DNA from 4 places in the Pseudoalteromonas sp. Of11M-6 genome. Region 1 is predicted to be linked to each of the others. Evidence: predicted binding sites of a transcription regulator. Region 1 holds the regulator's gene; each other region holds the start of a gene.
The links. Region 1 encodes sigma-54, which starts transcription at its own class of promoters, with help from an activator protein. Its sites were predicted from a motif close to GTTGGCACGNNNNTNGNNT; they were not measured.

Region 1 (4,296 bases):
ATAATGTAAGAGTTGAAATTAAGCAAAAATTGATGAAGTCGGAACACCCTGTCGTTATCAACGGTCCTAGTCTTAGGATCACAGGTAAAGGGCTGCATGCGGATCTACAAAAGCAAGTGATCGAACTCATCAACCACACAAAGACAATTTATTATGACCAGTAAAATCATTAACAAACTAGTTTTCATCGGCTTGCTTGCAAGTTCTACTCTAGCAATTGCTGCAGAACAAAATGAAGTCATTATTGATGCTGGCCGTCAGCAAGCGCAACTGCAAAGCAACATCGGTATTTTTGAACAGAATGTTGTTATTATTCATGGCAACAGAAAGATAAATGCCGATCGCCTAGAGGTCCACCGTCGCGCGGAACTTGGCATTAACAAGCAACTGCTTGTGGCAACTGGCAGCCCTGCCACTTTTAGCGAACGTCAACCCGATGGCAACTTGCTAGAAGCCAAAGCAAATGAAATCCGTTACGACGTAGCGAAGGGAACCCTAGTGATTTCTGGTGATGCTGAAATCAATCAAACTGGGCAAAAAATCAATGCTCAAGTCATCACCTATGACATTGAAAAGCAATTGATCAGCGCTGAGCGCTCAGACCAAGAAGACTCTCGAGTAAGAACCATCCTTGTTCCTGTTGATGACAAAAAAGACGCTAAAGAGAAAAAAGCGCAGGAAGAAGGTAACAATTAATGAGCGAGCTCAAAGCAACTGGTCTAGCAAAGAGTTATAAGGGTCGTCAGGTCGTCAAAAATGTTGGTTTAAGTGTTCAGGCTGGCAGTATTGTAGGCTTATTAGGACCAAATGGTGCAGGTAAAACCACTACGTTCTACATGATTGTAGGGTTAGTACCAAGCGACAAAGGCTATATTCAGATTGATGACGAAGATATCACTTTGTTACCGATGCACAGCCGTGCACGACTTGGTATTGGCTATCTACCGCAAGAGTCTTCAATCTTTAGAAAACTCACGGTCTATCAAAATTTGATGGCGATTTTAGAAACTCGAAAAGACTTATCTAAAGTTGAAAGAGAAGCTGAACTAAACGAGTTACTGGATGAGTTTAATATTCAACACATTCGCGACTCACAGGGCATGGCATTGTCGGGAGGCGAAAGAAGACGAGTCGAAATTGCTCGCGCTTTAGCCGCAAACCCTAAGTTTATCCTGTTAGATGAACCTTTTGCTGGTGTTGATCCTATTTCGGTGTTAGATATAAAGACAATCATAGAGCACCTAAAAAACCGTGGTATCGGTGTGCTTATCACCGATCATAACGTTAGAGAAACACTGGACGTATGTGAAAAGGCCTACATCGTTTCACATGGTGAGTTAATCGCTGCAGGCACGCCAGAACATGTTTTGGCAGATCAAACCGTAAGAGATGTCTACCTAGGCGAACAATTCAAGCTATAGTTAAGACGTAGTATTAATAACTGTTAAAAAGGATTGTTAGAGATACATGAGGCAATCATTACAGCTGCGCATGGGGCAGCAACTTACAATGACTCCGCAACTGCAACAAGCCATTCGCTTGCTGCAGCTTAGTACATTGGATCTGCAACAAGAAATACAAGAAGCATTAGACAGCAATCCATTGTTGGAAGTGGAAGAAGGTGATAATACTGACGGCGAAAACGCTGACCAACACAGCCAAGAAAAGAGCCGTGCTGACGACAATCAAGATTCAGCCGATGAAACGCAGGTTAGTGACTATGAGATAGACTCAGATACCGCCATGAGCAAAGACACTGTGAGCGATGACCTTGCCATGGATGTCACTTGGGACGAGTATATGAGTGCAGCGCCTGCTGCAAGCTCAGGTCCACTTCCCGATGACGATAATGTTTATCAAGGGGAAACCTCTGAATCTCTCCACGATTATCTCATGTGGCAACTCGAACTGACACCATTTAGTCCAACAGATAGAGCTATTGCGATTGCGATTATTGAAGCGGTCGACCTGTCAGGCATTCTAACACTGTCTTGCGAAGACATTTTAGAAAGCATTAATGACGAGAATAGCGAAGAGCCTATTGAGCTAGATGAAGTCGAAGCCGTACTCAAACGCATTCAGCTTTTTGACCCTGTCGGTATCGCAGCGCGTAGTTTACAAGAATGCTTATGCATTCAGCTAAACCAATTCGCCCCAGATACCCCATGGATTGCCGAAACAAAAATGATCCTGACAGAGCATATCGACTTGCTTGCCAGCCGTGACTATCGAACTTTGGCTAAGAAAACGCGCCTTAAAGAAGCCGATCTCAAAGAGGTCATGACGTTAATACATAGCCTTAACCCAAAGCCTGCGGCAAGCATTATTCATGAAGAGCCTGAATATGTGATCCCTGACGTATCGGTGAAAAAAGTAAAAGGTCGTTGGGTCGTAGAGCTAAATCCTGATGCTATGCCTAAAATAAGAGTAAATGACCATTACGCTGCGATGTCTAGAACGGCGAAATCCAGTACGGATAGTCAGTTTATTCGCTCACATTTACAAGAAGCAAAGTGGTTTATTAAAAGCTTAGAAAGCCGAAATGATACTTTATTAAAAGTTACCAATTGCATTGTGCAACAACAACAGGCATTCTTTGAACATGGCCCCGAAGCAATGCGCCCTATGGTGCTAAATGATGTTGCTGAAATGGTTGAGATGCATGAGTCCACAATTTCCCGTGTGACAACACAAAAATACATGCATACACCTCGGGGAATATTTGAGCTGAAGTATTTCTTCTCTAGCCATGTAAGTACGGAAAATGGAGGTGAGTGCTCTTCTACAGCAATTAGAGCACTTATCAAAAAGCTGATAGCTGCAGAGAATACCGCGAAGCCATTGAGTGACAGCAAAATTGCAGATATCTTAGCTGAGCAAGGAATTAAGGTAGCGAGACGTACGATTGCAAAATATCGTGAATCCCTAGCCATTCCACCGTCAAATCAGCGTAAAAGCTTGATATAAGACGTAAAACCCAAGAAGGAAAAATGCTTATGCAACTAAATCTAACTGGTCGCCATGTAGAAATTACTGACTCATTAAGAGACTATGTCACCAACAAGTTTGCGAAGCTAGAAAGGCACTTTGATCATATCAATAATGTGCATGTGATCCTTGATGTCGAGAAACTAGTACAAAAAGCAGAAGCAACATTACACGTAAACGGCGGCGAGCTATTTGCATCAACAGAGCATCAAGATATGTATGCCGCAATTGATGGCCTTATCGACAAGCTAGATCGTCAAGTTATTAAACACAAAGAGAAGCTCACTCGACACTAAGATGAAATTAAGTGAATTAGTGAACAAGGACTGCAGTAAAGCTGCGGTCCTTTTTAATAGCAAAAAACGTATTTTAGAATACATCAGCGAACTGGCTCATAGCCAAATTCCAAATACCAGTCAGCATGCTATCTTGGACGCCTTAATGGCGCGAGAGAAATTGGGCAGCACAGGGATCGGTAAAGGCATTGCCATTCCCCATGGTCGACTTGAAGGTTTGGATAAAATCCTTGCAATGGTGCTTGTCAGCGAGCAAGGGATCCAGTTTGAAGCCATAGATAAGCAGCCTGTCGATATTTTTGTCGCGTTCATCGTACCTGAAGGTGATAATCAACAACACCTGAAGACCTTAGCGGCGATTGCTGATACACTCAAAGACAAGTCTTTTTGCAAAATGCTTAGGCAAGCAAAAAGTGATGATGAGTTATATGCAGTGATCCAAGGTGAACTTGATGAGTGATGACGAAAAAGGACTCGAGCTTATCATTATCAGTGGCCGCTCAGGCTCTGGTAAATCTGTAGCGCTTCGAGTATTGGAAGACTTAGGCTACTATTGTGTGGATAACATTCCGGTCAATTTGCTGCCGTCTTTAGTCCGCAGTGTTTCGGACAATTATAATAAAATTGCAGTCAGTATTGATGTTAGAAACTTACCTAAAGAACAGGACGAGTTTAATGACATTCTTGAATACTTACCAGGCTTTGCCAAACCTACCCTGTTTTATTTAGACAGTGACGATCAAACCCTGATAAAGCGCTTCTCAGAAACACGCCGTTTGCACCCTCTTTCACTGCATAATCTTCCATTAGATGTTGCGATAAAGAAAGAACGGGAATTGTTAGACGTGCTGATCACTCGCGCCGATTTTCTCATTGATACTACAGGCCTGAGCGTTCATCAACTTGCAGAAGATATCCGCGAAAAAATCTTAGGTAAAAAAGACAAACAACTCATTATTACCTTTGAATCTTTCGGCTTTAAACACGGCATCCCAAAACAAGCGGATTACGT
Region 2 (4,296 bases), on a different contig from region 1:
TGTTGCACTGGTATAAGTAACTTGAAAATCGGTAGCTGGCAACTCATTGCCGCGCCCAGGCTCAAGTGTTGCCGTAAGCGCTGCGGTGCCTGTATTTTCGCTGTAAGCAAAACCACCCACGGTGGGTATTTTAAATATATCTCCACCTATATTGCCATCTAAGTCCATTCCCAATCTATTTTGCTGATTAAAAGCATCTGCCAATGCGAGGCCAATTTGACCTAGTTGGTTTTGTGCCGGGATCAACACTTCATCTCTAAATGCCAGTAACCCGCCGATTTTGCCTTTCAAGCTGCCGCTATCTAACTCGAGTTGCACAACATTTTTATCTTTAATGTCTAGGATTAGTTCTTTATGATTAGGATCTGGATTGCCTTTCATCGCGAATAAATTGAAGGCACCACCTTGCATCACAAGCGCATCCCCAGTGCCTAAAAATACGAGCTTCTCGCCATTTTCACCGTCGAGTGTTTCTATATCTACGAGCTCAGCAAGCTCTTTAATTGCTTGATCTCGCTCATTAAGCACGCTGTGATCGACATTGTTAAGATTGAGCGCTGACTTACTCGCCACTTGCTTATTCAATTCACTGATTTTTTGCACAAGGTTATTGGCTTCTTCTGAGAAAATATCCAATTGCTCGTTCACGATACTGTTTTGATCAACAACAATACCTGACAATCTATCCATTTGATCGACTAGGCCTTGAGCGCCCGTCATAAATAAAGAGCGGTTAGTTGTCGATGAAGGCAAGTTAATCGCGCTTTGTAAATTATTAAACATCGAGTTGATGCTCTTGCTCAGACTGTTTGAGTCTTGTGCAAACAACGTATCAACGCGGCTTGCCTCAGTGACAAACTGCTCATAGTAAGATTGATTAGAAATATCACGATTTAATTGCTGCTGCGCAAATTGGTTGATCAAACGCACCGTTTCACCACGACCAACCATGCCACCTATCATCGTTCCGTGCTCAGTCCGTTCACGGATATACCCTTTGGTATTTAGGTTAGCAATGTTTTTACTGGTGGTTTGTAGTAACTCGGAGTTAGCCCTAACCCCTGCTGCACCAATATTTAATAGATCAAATGACATCTCATCTGACTCCCTTTGTTAGCGCACCGGATAAGAAATCGGATACATCAATACGCTTTAAAACTGACTTAATTTTGTTGGCATAATTCGGATCGGTCGCATAGCCTGCATTTTGAAGTTCACTTAAATAGGCGTGACTATCACCAGCCTTATTTAAGGCTTGCTCGTATCTCGGATTACCTTTTAGGAAACTGACATAATCATCAAAGCTTTGTTCAAGCGACTTATAAGCACGGAAATCGGCTTGCTTTTGCACCGGTAACCCTTGCTCAAATTCAAGTGTCGATTTTCTGGCGCTTTCACCACTCCAGCGGCTATCCGCTTTAATATTGAATAGATTAAAACTGCTACTACCATCCTTTTTGCTGATGATGTGTTTACCCCAACCGGTTTCCAGTGCAGCTTGTGCAACCATTACCGCAGGGTTCAAGCCCAACTTTTTCGCCGCTGTTTGAGCGTATTCCCAAATTCTGTCGACGAATTCCTCAGGAGAACCAAAGCCTGTTTGTTCATCGCTTGAGGCATCTGCCTTTACATTGACAACCTGCGGTTCGGGTTTATTCACACTCTCACTCGCTGTCGCCTGCTTTTTAAAGGAAATATCGCCGTCAGCTCTCATTACTGAGGCAGGCTTATACTTTTCAGAGTTAGGAGACAACTGCTGCACAATCAGATCTGCCAGTCCTAAGCTGCCTTGCTCAGATAAGTGCATCGAAAGTTGCTGATCATGCATTTCTTCAAAAAATTTGACACCACTAGAGTTAAATGGACTGTCTTTATCCTCTAGCGCCTCATTCGCTTTACGCATGCTTTGTAACAACATTTGCGTAAAGATAGACTCAAACTGTTGTGCCGCCTTCTTCAATGCCTGATCTGAGGCACCTTGATCGCCAGCACCTTTCAGCGCCTCTTTACGGATCGAATCAAGGTTTCCTAGGTCAAAAAAGCTTTGATTTTTCAATTGGTCGGTGTTCATACACTCAGCACTGTTTGACGTTAATAACTATACAAATAGAAATGCAAAATCCGAGCCAAAAAAAAGCCCCACAATTGCGGGGCTAACTAGTTGATTAATAATGGAACATCAAATGACGACTAATTGACCATTTATCGCGCCTGCTTCTTTTAGCGCTTCAAGGATCGCCATTAAATCGCCAGGTGCTGCGCCAACCTGGTTAATTGCCCTAACCAAGTCATCAAGACTCACGCCTGGGTCAAACACAAACGCTCGAGAGTCATCCTGATTTACGTCGATAATGCTTTGCTGCGTCACTGTTGTTTCGCCATTCGCCAGCGCATTAGGTTGTGACACATTTTGCTGCTCAGCAATTGTTACGGTAAGGCCGCCATGAGTAATTGCCGCAGGCTGCAACTTGACATTTTTGCCGATAACGATAGTGCCAGTGCGCGAGTTAACGATGATCTTCGCAGCGGTATCCGCTGGTTTGAATTCAAGATTCTCTAGCGTAGATAAATACGCAACGCGCTGAGACGGATCTCTTGGTGCAATTACTCGAACTGAGGCTGCATCCATAGGTTTTGCACTATTTGGTCCAACAAGGCCATTGATAGTATCGGCCAAGCGTTTTGCAGTAGTAAAGTCTGGTCTATTCAAGTTAAAGGTAATGTAATCACCCTGAGTAAACGGACTTGGTACCGCTCGCTCCACTGTCGCGCCGTTTGCCACCCGACCAACAGTCGGCGTATTGATCACAACTCGACTCCCATCGGCACCATCAGCACCCAAACCACCAACAATCAAACTTCCTTGCGCAATTGCATATACGTTACCATCGACCCCTTTTAGAAAGGTCTGAAGTAAAGTACCGCCTCGTAAACTACCAGCACTACCAATAGATGAAACGGTAACGTCAATGGTTTGGCCGGGCTTAACAAAAGGTGGCAGATCTGCGTGAACCGCAACAGCCGCAACATTTTTAATTTTTGGCTTTAAGCTTGCGGGCATCGTTATGCCAAAGCTATTCAACATCGCTTTAAAGCTTTGCTCGGTAAATCTGGTTTGCTCACCGGTACCAGGCAAGCCTACAACTAGGCCGTAGCCAACCAGTTGGTTTGAACGAACACCTTCAACCATACTGACGTCTTTAACTCGCTCAGCAGAAGCCAAAGAAGAAAAACCAACCAACGTAATGGCCGCACCGATAAGCAAAATATTCTTAAGCATATTGTTCATTTTCAGCACCTTAAAACGGCATCAGCGCGCTCATAAAGAAACTCGTTAACCAACCTGCACTTTGCACTTCTTGTTGGTCACCTTTACCTGAATATTGAATTCTGGCATTTGCCACTCGATTAGACTCAACAGTGTTATCTGCGGTCACATCCTGAGGTCTTACCAACCCTTCTAAGCGAATAAATTCCTCACCAGTATTGAGGGTTAACCACTTTTCACCGCGGATCACTAAATTACCGTTAGGCAATACTCGGGTTACATTGACCGATATATTCCCGAATAAGCTATTTGACTGATTAGACTTCGAATCACCAGAGAAAGAAGAACTGGATTTAGCACCAAACTGTATTGCTTCTTTTCCGATATTAATGGCATTGCCACCAAGACCAATCACAGGGTCTAAGCTCGAATCACTGGATTTATCCAGCTCAGAATTTGCAGCTTTGGTCGCCTGAGTCGTTTCTCTGAGTACGATGGTAATAATATCGCCGACTCTTAACGCTTTTTTGTCAGCATAAAGATCATTGGAAAACTGCGTATTAAATAATGACCCTGTTGCCACCATTTGGGCTTGATTATCCTCGGGATAGATAGGCGCATAATACGGATCGTCACGCACCACATTTTTATTTTGTGTTGTACTACATCCAGATAATGCAGCGACCGTTACGATGGCTAAATATAATGCACGCATAATACCCCCTACCCAATTACAGCTGTTGATTAATGTAGCTCAGCATCTGATCTACCGTTGAAATCACTTTTGAGTTCATCTCATACACGCGTTGTGTCTCAATTAGATTTACAAGCTCTTCGGTCACATTAACGTTTGACGTTTCAAGTGCGCCTTGCACAATCTTACCTAGCCCTTCAACGCTTGGATTACCTTGTACTGGTGCACCACTTACCGCAGTTTCTGTGTACAAGTTTTGTCCAATCGGTTCAAGACCTGATGGATTAATAAAGTCACTGATCGTCAACTGTCCGATAACAACGTTTTCAGCTTG
Region 3 (4,296 bases), on a different contig from region 1:
ACCCAGCCAACATTAGGCCAAGCAGTAACCACGGGGCAGATACTAAAAATAGCTGCCAAAAATTTACTATCAGTTCATTCATCGATAGCCTCCAAGGCCGTTAAAATCGAGCAGCTCACTGCCGCTTCCTTACCGCCGCAGCATTGCTCTGCTAGCGTCGATAATGATTGTTCAAATTTTTGTAACTCAGCGATCCGCGCTCTCACTAAATCCCGTTTAGTGATAGTCAGCGTTTTCACTTCTTCACAACTGTGCTGATGCTTTTCAAACTTTATCTTCAGCAAGTCTTGCACTTCTTTGAGGCTAAACCCTACTTCCTTCGCGCGAAGAATAAAGCGCATTTGCTTTTCACTTTGCTCATCAAACAACCGATACCCACCCTCGCTCCTTGTGCAAGGGTGTAGAAGATCGTTTGCTTCATAATACCTTAACGTGTCAGTTGATACGTTAAGCCGCTTTGCCAGCTCACCAATCTTTACCACTTTACACTCCCAAGTCCTGAAGATTATCCTAGTCGACATTACAAGTATAAACCTTAGAGTTAACTCCAAAGTCAAGAAAAGGATAAAAATAATGCAAATCGTGGTATTAGACGCTAAAACCCTTGCAGGAACCGATCTTTCCCCCATTGCCAAACTAGGCACATTAACGTCTTACGACACCACATCCAGTGATAACATCATCACACGCTGTAAAGAAGCAGCAGTCATCATCACCAATAAAGTACAGTTAACTGAACAAACAATCGCAGCGTTACCGCAATTACGCCTGATTTGTGTTGCGGCCACAGGCGTCAACAACATCGACTTAGCAGCCGCAAAAGCCCATCAAATTGCGGTAGCCAATGTGGCTGGTTACTCCACCCCTTCTGTCATGCAGCACACCTTTACTATGCTTGGTAACTTAATGACAAATATTCATCGTTACCAGCAAGACTGCCATGCAGGGCTTTGGCAACAAAGTGACATGTTTTGTCGTTTGGATTACAGCATCAACGAAATTGCAGGTAAAAACTTTGTGATCGTAGGCCATGGAACGTTAGGAGAAGCCGTTGCAAAAGTCGCACAAGCATTTGGATCTCAGGTAATTGTTGCCGAACGTAGGGGCGTAACTGAGGTTAGAGCAGGACGAATGGCTTTTGAAGAAGCACTGCAGGTTGCGGATATTGTATCGATTCATTGCCCGCTTACCGCTGAAACAGAAAACCTGATTTCGAGTGCTGAATTCGCTCTACTTCCAAATCATGCCTATATTATCAACACCGCAAGAGGCGGAATAGTCAATGAGCAAGCGCTGGTCGATGCACTAACTAACAAACAAATAGCTGGTGCTGCTGTGGATGTCCTCACACAAGAGCCGGCACAAGCAAGCAACCCACTCGTTCAATACCAAGGGGAAAACTTGCTTTTAACACCGCATACGGCATGGGCAAGTAAAGAAGCCATCGAACGTTTAGTCGGCGAAATTGCCATTAATATTGAAAGTTTTGTGGCAGGCACAACGAGAAACCGAGTGGTCTAGATTATTGTTTTAGTGAGTGATATCGCTAAAAGTTAGTGAAAACCATCAACCACAAACTGATTAAAAAATAACAACAAACTGATATTTATAAACTTTATTAGTTGGCAAAGAGTTTGCAACTCTTGTGATAATTCAAGCAAAAAATAAATGGCTGTTTGCATTACTTGCTCAGCAACAAAATTAAAAAGGAAAACAACAATGAAAAAATTAATGTTAGTGGCTGCGCTTAGCTCTACTCTATTATCAGGCTGTATCGTTGCTGTATCCGACGGTGAAGTAGAACACGGTTGGGCTTCTGAATACAACTCGTCTAACTGGGAACATAAACAGCGTAAAAATCGTGAAAAGATTGCTAACCTTGAAATGGGTGCATCTTACTCATCAGTAAAAGACATGTTTGCAACTCCTGACTTTAGCGAGTTGGTGTCAAAAGACGGCGACAACTATCAAGTGCTGTACTATGCAACCAACAGCAAACACTCAGACGGCAAAGTAACAAAAGATGAGTGCACGCCATTGGTATTCAAAAACAACCAACTGGTTGGCTTTGGCGACAACGCACTAAAGCAAATTCAGTAAGACTTTATCGCACCAAGGATGGTGAATAATGCGGATATGCTTTAGCCCCCGCATATGGCTTTAGATATTTATAACACTTTAATAAAAACCGTACTTTGCTGTTTTTGTGCAACGGCAAGTGCGCTATCGGCCATTTTGATCAGCTCACCGAGCTCATTACTACAGTGATTTTCAATATGAACTGCACCAATGCTAACGCTCACATGCGCACATATGGGTGAGGCAATATGGGGGATTTTTAACGCGTTAACCGAGTCGTGCAACGCTTCTGCTATTTCATTAATTATGTCGATATTATGCTGAGTTAGCACTAACGCAAAACGGGTACCGTCAAAACGGCCAATAAATAAAGAACGTCGGGTTGCGGCTTCTTCTAGCGCTTTGGCTACCTTAAATAAGCAGTCATCACCATGCATATAGCCATAATGCTCATTAAACGTTTTAAAATAGTCCACCTCAACCAGCATTACGGTAAACGCACTGCCATCAGCTTTTGCGCTCTCTAAAGCTGATTTCATCGCTTCATCTAGATACCTGCGATTGGGCAACTCTGTTAAACCATCGATAGAGGCTAGCTTTTCTAGCAGATCATTTTTCTTTTTTATTGCTAAATGGTTTTTGATTCTGGCTTTTACAATCAAAGGGTTAAAGGGTTTAGTAATATAATCCACAGCCCCTAACTCCAAACCTCGTGCTTCATCTTTAAAGCTCACACTACCGGAGATCACGACAACGGGAATACCGTAAGTGCTCGCGTCCTTTTTCAGGCACTCTAAAACAGCAAAGCCAGCGCCGTCAGCCATTAACACATCTAAAATAATAAGATCTGGTTTGCTTACTTTTAGTTCATCAATACATAACTTAGCGTCAGTGCTATGGGATAACCGATGGCCGTCACCTAATGTATTACTTAGGACCATCTTATTTATTGGGTCATCATCAATAATAAAAATGTGCTCAGCTTGCTGCATCTTATGACGCTACCTTTTTAGCTCGATAAAGCACACCACCTGTGAAAGTGCATTTGTTAACACATCCAAGTCAGTGCGATTTGTTATTGTTGTGATCGTTTTGCTTTGCGTTTCAAGGTCTTTTGCAACTTTCGCCAGTCGCTTAAAACCCAGACCAGCAGCTGCGCCCTTAATTCCGTGTGCTAACTCGAATAATGCTGAACCTTGCTCTATTTCAGCAACCTGTTCTAGGTAATCATGGCAAAGTTTAGCAAATTTATCTAACATTGTTTGCAAAAACGTTTCATTTTGCATCATTTGTGATAAAGCAAACTCATAATCGAAAAAGATTTCTTCTGTTTTATCTGACTGGAAAATATTACTTGCCAATGCCTTGCACGCCTGTGTGCTATTGATCGGCTTTACCAAATAATCATTCATGCCAACGGCTGTGGCTTTCGCCCGCTCTTCTTTACTTGCATTGGCGGTCAAGGCGATAACGGGCAGCTCAGTTTCAGACCATACGGCTCTGATCTGCTTGGTCGCTTGATAGCCATCAATGTTTGGCATATGGATATCCATCAGGATGATATCTGGTTGCAGTGAGCGGCAAACTTCCTCAATATGTTCCGCGCTTTGTAGCCCTACGGTAGAAATACCATTCTGCTTCAACATATTTTCAGTAATATCCAAATTTAAGTTGTTATCGTCGACCACTAAGCAAAGCGCACCAGCAACTTGCATACACACGTTGTCGACGGTTTGCGTCATATGGGCAAATTCAGCAAGCCAAGTATAAGCTGATTGGTAAAACACACTTTGATTAAGCGCAATATGGTTACTTTGCTCAGGAAACTCCCCTTCACAATGCAGTAGTAATGCGGTATTTCCAGGTAGCGCATAAGCGGGGTCAAGCGAGGTTTCCGGCGGAATAACAACAATAGACTTGTCGAGCTGAGCATGCATCGCGTGCAATCGCTCAACAGATAAAGGTTCCGCAAGACCTGAAAAATAGCTTGGTAAGCTATGTGCTTCGGTGGTGAGACAGTAAACTTCTTTGTGACTATCCACAACTGGACAAGCGCCTTTATCTAGCACCAATTCAAAGAAAAAGCAGCTTCCTTCGTTCGGGGTTGAGTTAACCGCAATATCGCCACCTAAGAGTGCAACTTCTTGCTTCACAATCGCAAGCCCCAAACCAATGCCTTCGTGACGACGTGTGAAGCTTTCATCACCTTGGGTAAAT
Region 4 (4,296 bases), on a different contig from region 1:
CTTTGCATCCATTGGATTAAATTATTACCTGAGCTCAGAAACTAGGGGTTTTCGAACTCGTATCCTAAACTTGGTATTAATAAAGCATGCCAACTTTAAGGTGCCCACATTATTAATGCTTTGTGTCAAAAAATACATTTAGCTTGTGCTTGCGGGGGGAGCCTTTTTGTCACGTTCTGCATGAGTGGTTGTGACTTTCAAGGCGCTAGGAATGTTACCGAGTATACGGGTTGCTTTCCTCCTCACACCGCTAATTTACATCGGGCTACGAATGGCGAGAAAACCACCCTTACAGGCGTAATGCGGGTCGTTCAACCTAACTGGCGAGATAAATATCTACTGCAAACAAAGGCTGAAGTCTACTATCAAATCCAGGTGGGTGAGCAAAGGTTGTGGATTGAACACAATGAAATGTCGAGTTTGGCCTCCTCAATAGCAGGAGGGATGAGTATGGTGTGTTTGCAACTACTGGTTAAAAGTCAGTGTAGGTAAGCAATATCGCTCTAATTATTCACGGTATTGCGGTGCAAAAAGAACTTATGAGCATCGCTTTGGGCGACTAATATACCTTTTTGATTAAACACTTTCATAACCAAAGAGTGCTCGCCACGATTGATACCACGCAAAGAAAACTGAGTATTACTTTGTTTTGGCCCTGTGGCTGTTCCGTTGAGAAAGAGTTGCACGCTTAAACCTTGGGTAAATCTTGGTTCTATGGTGCCAGTTACGTATACACTGCCACTATTATCACGGATTGTTTGCTCATGCTCAGGAGAAGTGATTTTAGCTGTATATTGAATCGTTGGTGTTGTATCCGTTTGTTCGAGAATTTTAGTATCAACACTTGGCATGGTTAAAGCGCTGGCGTTGAGTTTGACTTCTTTTGAACCTGGTTGCGGTACATCCGAATAGACCCAATGGCCGTTTTTGTCTTTCCAGCGATAGATTTTTGGATTGGACTCTGCTGCAGCATCAATGCTTGTTAGGGTTAGCGTCATGCTAACCGACATTATAAGAAACCACTGACGCACCACAACTCTCCACAGTAAACTACTGTTCATACTTTAGTATAGTGTTGTTGGAATTGCGAGTTACAAATGAGTAACTCCGAGAATAAATTTATTCGAGATATTTAATTTAACCTTTTGAATTAAATTAAAAAAGCCCGTAATTACGGGCTTGAGAACACATATGATTAAGAGTGCCAGAAACGCATAATGAGTTTTGGCTCTACAAGCTCAATACCGCGGTACTGAGCGTAGTAGTCTGTTAGCGATTAAACGCTGTAGTACATTTCGAACTCAACTGGGTGAGTTGTCATGTTTAATTTTTCAACTTCTTTCGACTTAAGTGTGATGTACGCATCGATTAGGTCGTCAGTGAATACGCCACCTTGAGTTAAGAACTCACGGTCAGCATCTAGAGAAGCAAGCGCTTCGTCAAGTGATGCTGCAACTGTTGGGATTTCTGCTGCTTCTTCCGCTGGTAGGTCGTACAAATCTTTGTCCATTGCATCGCCAGGGTGGATCTTGTTGCGGATACCGTCAAGACCAGCCATCAACTGCGCTGCGAAAGCTAGGTATGGGTTAGCCGCAGGATCTGGGAAGCGTACTTCGATACGACGACCCTTTTCTGATGGGATCACCGGGATACGGATTGATGCTGAGCGGTTACGTGCTGAGTATGCAAGCATAACTGGCGCTTCAAACCCTGGTACTAGACGCTTATAAGAGTTTGTTGCTGGGTTAGTGAATGCATTGATTGCTTTAGCATGCTTAATGATACCACCAATGTAGTAAAGCGCTTCTTCAGATAGACCGCCGTACTTGTCGCCTGCGAAGATGTTCTTGCCGTCTTTAGCAAGTGATTGGTGGCAATGCATGCCTGAACCGTTATCACCAACGATTGGCTTAGGCATAAAGGTTGCTGTTTTACCGTATAGGTGAGCCATGTTGTGGATAACGTACTTCATCTCTTGGATTTCGTCTGCTTTAGTTACCATAGTATTAAAGCGAGTCGCAATCTCATTTTGACCAGCAGTTGCTACTTCGTGGTGGTGCGCTTCAACAACGTGGCCCATCTCTTCAAGTACTAAACAAGTAGCTGCACGCCAATCATTGGACGAATCTACCGGTGCTACTGGGAAGTAACCACCTTTTACGCCAGGACGGTGACCTGTGTTACCACCTTCGTAGTCTTTGTCTGAGTTCCAAGCCGCTTCTTCAGCATCAATTTTGTACATTGAGCCAGACATGTCAGTTTTAAATTTAACATCGTCAAACAAGAAAAACTCTGGCTCAGGACCGAATAATACGGTGTCTGCAATACCCGTTGAACGCATGAACTCTTCAGCGCGTTTAGCTACTGAACGTGGGTCACGCTCGTAACCTTGGTGTGTGTTTGGTTCAACCACGTCACAACGGACGATAAGGGTTGTTTCTTCTGCGAATGGGTCTAGCTTAGCACTTTCTGCGTCAGGCATAAGTACCATGTCAGATTCGTTGATGCCTTTCCAACCAGCGATAGATGAGCCATCAAACATTTTGCCGTCTTCAAAGAAGTCTTCATCGGCTTGATGATGCGGGATCGATACGTGTTGTTCTTTACCTTTTGTATCTGTGAAACGTAAGTCAACAAATTTTACGTCGTGCTCTTTAATAAAATCTAAAACCGATTGTGACATGTGTCCTCCGACTCGTTGGGTTATTTTTTGCTGCAATGTACTGCAATTGCACCTTGATAAGCGTTAATCGTGCCAATTGTTTAACTGTTTGATTTTTAGTAATTTATTTAAATTCACTGATCTGTGAACGGATGTTTTGCACTAAATTGGTGCGTAAGTGTTCCATGGTGGTGCGTAATATTTTTCCTGACAACGACACTTTCCATTTCTGTTGTAGTTGATATTGATTAAATGCTCAAGGTATCAAGATATCGAATAGCTAAAAATTGCTCGAGTATATTCAGTTGTCTGCACTAATGGTGGTCTGGTATTGAGCAGAAAATTGAAATTAATTTCTAAATTTATAGAAAAAATACATTCTAAATATTGCATATAAAGCACCTTTCTTTAGGTATTTAATCGAAACTTTTCTTTGCTCATTAACTGCTTCTTAGATTAATTTTTACATCTTTTGTTTATATACGCTAACACCAAAGAGCCCGCATTTTATAGGCGACTTTTTGTTCACCATTTATTTGTCTGTATTTGGGTGAATGATACTGCATGTGAGGAAGTTGTATGTACATTATGCAATTTTGTATTTCTCAATTGTGTCCTGTGTGTTAATTGTGTTAATTGAGTTAATTTTTGTTTTGTTTTTTGTGTTGATCAGTTTCATTTTTTGGGTACTATGTACCTGATATTAATAAGTTGAGTCTAATGTTAAAGGGGCTACTTGATGCACTCTAATAGGCTAAATTTTCGTTTGTTACTGTTGATATGCAAGGAAGAAGTAAGGTGTTTTCTCGAGAGTCATTAGCATTAAGATTTGTTATTTTAGTATTTATTCCCCTCCTTATAATCATCTCTTATTTTTACTTAGACGAGAGAGAAACTTTACCTCTGGATAATATCACATTAAGCGATAGCGCTTTGAGTAACAAAGTGAGTATCTCTAGAGATAAATACGGAGTTCCAAATATAAGCGCGAAAAGTGATCATGATGCTTTTTTCGCTATGGGATATGTTCAAGCTCAAGATCGGCTTTGGCAAATGGAGTTACAGCGCCGACTAATTAAAGGTACTTTGAGTGAGGTCTTTGGAGCATCAACAATTGAGCGTGATAAATATATGCGTACTTTGGGGCTTGCTGATGCTGCAAAAGAGGCGCTAAAAAGTTTAGGGAAGCGGGAAAAAGGCATCTTAGTTGCCTTCTCTGAAGGAGTGAATGCGTATATCAGAGATTCTGAAAACCTACCAATTGAGTTTAGGGTTTTTGGTGTCGTTGCTTCAAATTGGTCTCCTGAAGATTCATTAATGGTAGGTAAGCTACTTTCTTACTCTCTGAGTTTTGCTGCTAATTATGAACGCGCCAGAGTACAAGCTGCCGCTAAATTACCAGTGGACTATTTACACTCAATCTATCCAGAGCTTAATGATCAGCAATCTTTATCAGAGGATATATCACGTGTCGCTAAATTGGATGAGACGTTAAGCCAGTTAGCGAGTATCGAAGAAGCTTTATTGCTAGAGCATGGGATTGGAGGCAAATTTGCCGGGAGTAACGCTTGGGCAATTTCTGGGGAGTTAAGTGCTTCGGGCGATGCGATGTTGGCGAATGATCCTCATCTCTC

Region 2: flgJ (flagellar assembly peptidoglycan hydrolase FlgJ) is a predicted target of sigma-54. The motif match lies at 2,113-2,131, and genes of this name have one in related genera.
Region 3: MHN32_RS05890 (DUF3192 domain-containing protein) is a predicted target of sigma-54. The motif match lies at 1,622-1,640, and genes of this name have one in related genera.
Region 4: glnA (glutamate--ammonia ligase) is a predicted target of sigma-54. The motif match lies at 2,742-2,760, and genes of this name have one in related genera.

What each region holds. Positions count from the first base shown of each region.
Region 1 covers NZ_JAKRFW010000001.1:218,363-222,658, forward strand. The annotation lists gene lptC (LPS export ABC transporter periplasmic protein LptC) at 1-164, shown strand, start outside; gene lptA (lipopolysaccharide transport periplasmic protein LptA) at 154-696, shown strand; gene lptB (LPS export ABC transporter ATP-binding protein) at 696-1,421, shown strand; gene MHN32_RS01010 (RNA polymerase factor sigma-54) at 1,468-2,967, shown strand; gene hpf (ribosome hibernation promoting factor) at 2,997-3,284, shown strand; gene ptsN (PTS IIA-like nitrogen regulatory protein PtsN) at 3,286-3,744, shown strand; gene rapZ (RNase adapter RapZ) at 3,737-4,296, shown strand, end outside.
Region 2 covers NZ_JAKRFW010000004.1:46,714-51,009, reverse strand. The annotation lists gene flgK (flagellar hook-associated protein FlgK) at 1-1,095, opposite strand, end outside; gene flgJ (flagellar assembly peptidoglycan hydrolase FlgJ) at 1,097-2,071, opposite strand; gene MHN32_RS03410 (flagellar basal body P-ring protein FlgI) at 2,180-3,280, opposite strand; gene flgH (flagellar basal body L-ring protein FlgH) at 3,300-3,983, opposite strand; gene flgG (flagellar basal-body rod protein FlgG) at 4,000-4,296, opposite strand, start outside.
Region 3 covers NZ_JAKRFW010000008.1:96,996-101,291, reverse strand. The annotation lists gene MHN32_RS05905 (SO_0444 family Cu/Zn efflux transporter) at 1-82, opposite strand, end outside; gene zntR (Zn(2+)-responsive transcriptional regulator) at 75-482, opposite strand; gene MHN32_RS05895 (D-2-hydroxyacid dehydrogenase) at 574-1,521, shown strand; gene MHN32_RS05890 (DUF3192 domain-containing protein) at 1,720-2,100, shown strand; gene MHN32_RS05885 (diguanylate cyclase) at 2,169-3,071, opposite strand; gene MHN32_RS05880 (response regulator) at 3,081-4,296, opposite strand, start outside.
Region 4 covers NZ_JAKRFW010000028.1:34,162-38,457, forward strand. The annotation lists gene MHN32_RS14315 (DUF4124 domain-containing protein) at 504-1,010, opposite strand; gene glnA (glutamate--ammonia ligase) at 1,277-2,683, opposite strand; gene MHN32_RS14325 (penicillin acylase family protein) at 3,608-4,296, shown strand, end outside.